DNA from 2 places in the Lysinibacillus sp. FJAT-14222 genome. Region 2 is predicted to be linked to the other one. Evidence: predicted binding sites of a transcription regulator. Region 2 holds the regulator's gene; the other holds the start of a gene.
The links. The regulator LexA, encoded in region 2, represses DNA repair genes until DNA is damaged. The targets are predictions, from matches to a motif close to CGAACATATGTTCG.
Positions count from the first base shown of each region.

Region 1 (3,434 bases), on a different contig from region 2:
CACCATTTCCGGAGAATGCTCAAGCTCATACGGGCCGGGTGTTGCTGATACATAAATAGCTTGATGTATATGTTTCTCATATTCTTCAAAACGTAAAGGGCGGTTATCTAGTGCTGATGGCAAACGGAAGCCATGCTCAACTAGTACACCTTTACGTGCTTGGTCACCGTTATACATCCCTCGAACTTGTGGCAAAGTAACGTGACTTTCATCGACAACAAGTAAAAAATCATCAGGGAAATAATCAAGTAGCGTATATGGAGTTGCCCCCGCTTCACGCAATGTTAAATGACGCGAGTAGTTTTCGATACCTGAGCAAAAGCCCATTTCACCCATCATTTCTAAATCATAACGAGTACGCTGCTCTAAACGCTGTGCCTCCAATAATCTATCCTCTGCACGTAAAAGAGCTAGACGCTCCTCCAACTCTTTTTCAATATTTTCAATGGCTTTTCGCATTTTTTCTTCTCGTGTAACGAAGTGGGATGCTGGGAAAATAGCTATATGATCACGCTCTGCTAGTATTTCTCCAGTTAACGCATCCACCTCGCGAATTCGGTCGATCTCGTCCCCAAAAAACTCCACGCGGATACAATGCTCATCACGAGATGCAGGGAATATTTCCACTACATCACCACGTACCCGAAACGTACCACGTGTAAAACTCACATCATTACGCTCATACTGTACATCGACCAGTTTTCGAAGCAACTGATTACGTTCAATTTCCATCCCAGTACGCACAGACACGACCATTTCACGATATTCTTCTGGAGAACCTAGACCATAAATACAGGACACGGATGCAATAATAATGACATCATCACGCTCGAATAATGCAGATGTCGCAGAGTGACGCAACTTATCAATTTCATCATTAATGCTTGAGTCTTTCTCGATATAAGTATCCGTCTGCGGTACATAGGCCTCAGGCTGAAAGTAATCATAGTAGCTGACAAAGTATTCAACTGCATTATTAGGGAAGAACTCTTTAAACTCACTATATAATTGACCCGCTAATGTTTTATTGTGCGCCATAATAAGTGTCGGTTTTTTTACTTGTTTAATGACATTAGAAATCGTAAACGTTTTTCCTGTTCCTGTTGCACCGAGCAATGTTTGATGACGTTTACCTGCACATACACCCTCCACTAATTCCGCAATTGCCTGTGGCTGATCGCCATTAGGCGTATATGGCGCTTGTAAATCAAATGCTTGCACACATGTCCCCGTCCTTTCCTACCAATTTGATACATATATTTTAGCATAGCATTATTAAAATTTCGAACATTTAACGAACGAATGTTTGTAAATATTTTTTTATTTGCTATATTTAAGATGATTCCGATAGAACGTATGTACCAAAAAATTCAATTACAGCCTATCTATAAATAGATTACCCTTTCCAAATGTTAGCTAATCGAGAAGGGAAAATGTAAATACATGACCTTAGCAGGAATTTCAATGTTTGATGATGAATTGCTCGTTGAAATTGGGTCTATTAAAGATAAGCGAATTCTAGGGAGATTTGATCGAGTTAGGGGAGAAACGCTCAGGTTGATTGAAGAGTTGATCGGGTTGACTGATCAGCTAGATTGAATAAATGCTCGGGTTAACGGTAGAACCGATCAGCTTGATTGTAGAACTGATCGGGTTACCATTAAAACTGATTAACTAGATTGCATAACTGCTTGTCATAAAAAATAAGTTCGGTGTATTACCGAACTCATTTTTACAAGCTACCTGTTGATATAATTATTTCTAACAATGAGATATCTGTTTTACTTACTGGGCTCTCCTCTTCACTCCTTTGTGGCTAATGAATAAGACAATTTTTGACTACAAAGGTCTATTGTAAAATCCCATATTTATTTTTTATTCTCTCTAGTTTTTCTCTAATTGGTTTAGCTAACAATAGTAGAAAAATTACATTAGAAACAGCATAGATTATCATAAAAGGTACTGCAGAAGTTAATGCCAGTGCATATGCTTTCCAGCTGAAAACACCGTACATTGAAACTGTTCCCCAAATATCCATGCCAAATGAAAAGAATACACCTGCAACAATACCAAATAATACAAGTGGGATTTTTTTATGCATTATACCAGTTTTACCTAACAAACCAGCAACAAAACCAATCATTCCCCACATAAACATTTGGAATGGTGTCCAAGGACCTTGTCCAAAAAACATATTCGATACTAATGCAGAAATTGCTCCTGTTAAAAAGCCAGCTTCCGCACCAAGCGAAAACCCTGTAATAGCTGTAATAGCTGCCACAGGCTTAAAGCCAGGTGTAACAATAAATAAGGCACGCCCCGCCACTGATATAGCAGACATCACTGCTATGATTAAAATTTCCCGTGGCTGTGGCTTTCTACGCTCAAATGATAGGAAGAACGGCACACACGCTAAAATCATAATGACAATCGAAATAAAATAATATTTTCGGTCAGCAAATATTGTAATGCCCGCATATAAAGTAAGTGGAATTAACACAAGGATGACAATGCGTGAAATAATTAAACGAATGTTTTTTGGCATAAGGTAACTACATCCTCACAAGTAATGGCATTGCTCAATATATCTCTTGATATTCGATGTGCTGCTGTTGTATAAAAATTATTTCCACTATAAAATGCTCGTGGCTCACCTTCAGATACAATACTTCCGTCGAAAAATAGAGCACATCTACTGCTGTGTTGTGCAGAAAATTCAATATCATGTGTCACCATAATGATTGTCATACCTTTAGTTCGTAAATCTTTTAATATGTCTGCGAGTTCTTCTTTCGCATGTGCATCAAGACCCTTCGTCGGCTCATCTAATAGCAATATTTTAGGTTCTATTAACAAAAGCTTTGCGAGTGCTAGCTTCTGCTGTTCACCCCCACTTAAATCATACGGATGCCGATTTGATAAATGGGTTAATTTAAACAATTGAATCGTTTCTTGAACCTTTCCATCTGTTACTTTATGTAAATGGGCAATATCATCTAGCTCTTGAAGCACCGTTTTTTGTACAAATAATGTTTTTGGATCCTGCGGTAATAAAGTTATATATTGTTGGTACAATTGTTTATTACTATAGCTTTTTAACGCCTTATTGAATAAGAGTATTTTGCCATGGTAAGGTTTTTGTAGCCCCGTTAAAATAGAAAGAACCGTAGATTTTCCAGTACCATTTCCACCTATTATCGTTAAAAATTCCTGCTCCCTCACCTGCAAATTAAAATGATGGACAATATCCATACCATTTTTTTCGTATCGAAAAGCAATATCTTTTGCCTCTAATACAATATCTGTATTGACCGAGGATATTGTAGGAAGTGTATTCAAGGGAGCAAAACTGTATGGTTGGTTACTTAGCCAATGTTGTCCCTCACGAATAGTAAGAGGGATCGGTCCCGTACCGTTCAGTAAGTGGAAAATCT
Region 1 covers NZ_LIYL01000050.1:86,428-89,861, forward strand. Annotated here, with positions in the region: gene uvrB (excinuclease ABC subunit UvrB) at 1-1,221, opposite strand, end outside; gene AN161_RS31145 (hypothetical protein) at 1,465-1,599, shown strand; gene AN161_RS21285 (ECF transporter S component) at 1,850-2,545, opposite strand; gene AN161_RS21290 (ABC transporter ATP-binding protein) at 2,524-3,434, opposite strand, start outside.
Region 1: uvrB (excinuclease ABC subunit UvrB) is a predicted target of LexA. The motif match lies at 1,296-1,309, and genes of this name have one in related genera.

Region 2 (3,434 bases):
GATGAAGTATCGAAGAAATTATTTACTGCATTTGTAAAGGCTAGTTTGATGTTCAAGGTAGAAGCATAGAATTTATTATCGAGGGAAAGATAACCCTGGTGATGAACATGAAAAAAATAGTGTTGGTATTGCAGATCTTCATGCTGTTATTTTTATCGATTCAACATGTAAAGGCAGGACCATATGGTAATGATGTAGTAAGCAATTTTACGATGGCATTGATGAAAAAAGATGAAAAACAGGCGAGGACTTATTTATCTTCAAATGTTAAACTTCCTGAGATAAGGGAAGAGACTCCAATTAGAAGGGTTTCGGGTTTGCCTTCACTTAAAGCTAATGTGAGAGTATCATTGGCTTATTTTGACGATGGAGAAGATATGCCTGAAAGAATAGCTTTTATATGGGAAATAACATCTAATCAAGAAAAAATAACAGATATTCGTGTTATTTACGACGGGTCCAACCCATTTATGAATGAATCGAAAATGATAAAGGAATATTCGAACAAGCATAAAGCGAATATCCTGACTGCATCCAAATTTCCGTTTGACATTACGCATGTAGAAGGAAATATAAACAAAGATACTCTTCTAATAAGGTATCGAAATGTAAAATTACATGGATTGTTACAGGTGAAAATCGAGCCGGGAGAAGAGGATTTAGAGGCAGCCAAGGGTGAAAATATTTACACCTTAAAGAATGGTATAAAAGCATTGTATCTGCGGAACGAACTGATTTTTCTTCATGACAGTTTAAAGTATTCAATTAGGATAGAAAGTGAAATACCACAAGATTTCACGGTGTATGATTTGCTTGAAATTGCTAATTCAATGTTTTAATTTAACTGAATACATTGCTAGCGTGTAGGGAATCCATGTTAAAATGGATTCTTTTTTTAACTTTGTTCGAATATAAAATGGAACTCATAAGAAAAAGAGGTATATGCGAACATAATATCCTCTTTTTATACTTTATTATTAAGATACTTTTAGTGTACACGGCGATAGAGGCCAACAACTTGCCCCAAAATAGAAACTTGGTCTACGATAATTGGCTCCATTGTTGCGTTTTCAGGCTGTAAACGAAAATGATTTTTTTCCTTGAAGAAACGCTTTACAGTTGCTTCATCCTCTTCAGTCATTGCTACGACAATATCACCATTATCAGCCGTTGCTTTTTGTTTAACAATGACTAAATCTCCGTCTAAGATGCCAGCTTCAATCATTGATTCACCCATAATTTCTAGCATAAATAATTGATCTTCACTTGTACCATAAGTATCTGGTAGTGGGAAATATTCATCGATATTTTCAACAGCAGTTATTGGAGAACCTGCTGTAACCTTCCCAACAAGTGGGACATGTATAACATGTTGCTTTTGAATAGAATCCTCTGGCTCTAGAATTTCAATAGCGCGTGGTTTAGTTGGATCTCGACGAATAAAGCCCTTTTGCTCTAAACGAGCTAAATGTCCATGAACTGTTGAGCTTGAAGCAAGTCCAACTGCTTCACCAATCTCACGTACAGATGGTGGATACCCCTTTGTGCGCACTTCTTCTTTGATGAACTCTAATATGGCCTCTTGTCTTTTCGAAACTTTTTTCATGATTGCTCACCTCTTTTTTCTAATCATTCTACTTATTAGTAGTATAACAGAATGCGAACACTTACGCAAACATAGGTTCGAAAAGTGTTTGACAAAAACGTTTGTTCGTACTATTATAAGAACATATATTCCGAACAAACATTCTTAAAAAGGGGTTATGATTATGAACTGGTTAAAGAAAAATCCACATATTACAATTTTATTAGGGGCTTGTCTACTATTTGCAGCATACCTTTTTATAACAGATCCAGGCGATGTTAGTTACACAGAAATTGAAATCGAACATGGTGATAGCTTATGGTCGTTAGCTGAACAATACCGTGGTAAAATGAAAAAGGATGATTGGATTAAACTTGTGAAGGCCGAAAATGAATTATCGAACGTTAACATTATTGCAGGTAAACCCCTAGTGATTCCAGTAGTGGGTGACCATCCCAATCCCATAAATTCTATTGAAATTGCGAGAAATGAACAATGATAAATAAAGAACAAACGGCTGTTGTCTATTGCCGTGTGAGTACAGAAAAAGAGACACAAAGTTCCTCGCTTGAGCGTCAGCAGGAGGAGTTAATGCGCTATGCTAAAGAGCAGGGCTATGAAGTGAAGAGCGTTTTTAAAGACAAGCATAGTGGCTATGATGTAGAACGAGAAGGCTTACTTGAAATGCTCGATTTCATTAAAGAAAAAGAAATTAAAGCATTATTTGTACAGGATGAAACACGCTTAGGACGTGGAAATGCTAGAATGGCAGTATTGCATTTATTGCAAAAAACTGAAACTGATGTTTTTTCTATGCGAGACGCGGGGCCTGTACAATTAAATGAAATGGATACGATGCTTCTAGAAATTTTAGCGATCGTAGAGGAGTACCAGCGCAGAATCCATAATGCTAAAATACGTCGTGGCATGCGTCGTGCCGTTGAAAATGGCTATCGTCCTGAAAACAATTTATCTAATCGAGGAAATCCTAATGGTCAAGAACGTAAGGATGTACCTGTAGAAGAAATTGTGAAGCTACGTAATCGAGGCTTCACCTTTGAGGAAATCGCCGTGACACTTAGAGGTCTAGGCTTTGATGTAAGCAAAGCTACTGTACATAGGAGATTTAGGGAACATCAAGAGGGAATCGAACAAATTAAGTGACGTTTTAATCAGTGGGAGTATGTCGTCCCGCTGATTTTTTAATTTTTAAAGACTCTAGATGGAGGTGAAGGACCAAGAAGTGATGGATAGAATCATCGAAGTGACGGATACAACCACCGAAGTAAAGGATAGATGAACTGTAGAGATGGGTTCCACCATAAAAATGACGGATACAATAAATAACTAAATTCCATCTATCCTAAAAGTATTAAATTAATACAAACTTTCAATAGTAACATTGTCTGGTAGTTTGAATGGATTTTCTTTATTTATTCTGTCATAAAACATGATCCCATTTAAATGATCTATTTCATGTTGCATTAAGATTGAACCGTATCCATTAAATTGAAAAATGGCTTCTTGCCCATGTATATCATATGCTTTGACTTTAATTCTTTCATATCTTGGAACAAATCCACTAACTCTTCTATTAACTGAAAGACATCCTTCCCCCTCAGGTAAATAAATCATGTTTAAAGAGTGACTAATGATTTTTGGATTAATGAACATATATTCATGACTTTTATCTCCATCTTGAAAAAATGCAGCAAACATTCGTTTATTTAGACCAATTTGATTAGCCGATAACCCTGATCCAGGACGCAATTTGTGTTTTTTGGAAAGATCCGGATCTTGGCTATTTCTCAAGTATTGAAGCATGCATAATAAACTATCTTTATCATCT
Region 2 covers NZ_LIYL01000021.1:244,296-247,729, forward strand. Annotated here, with positions in the region: gene AN161_RS10730 (gamma-glutamyl-gamma-aminobutyrate hydrolase family protein) at 1-69, shown strand, start outside; gene AN161_RS10735 (hypothetical protein) at 108-839, shown strand; gene lexA (transcriptional repressor LexA) at 989-1,606, opposite strand; gene AN161_RS10745 (LysM peptidoglycan-binding domain-containing protein) at 1,770-2,084, shown strand; gene AN161_RS10750 (recombinase family protein) at 2,081-2,749, shown strand; gene def (peptide deformylase) at 2,963-3,434, opposite strand, start outside.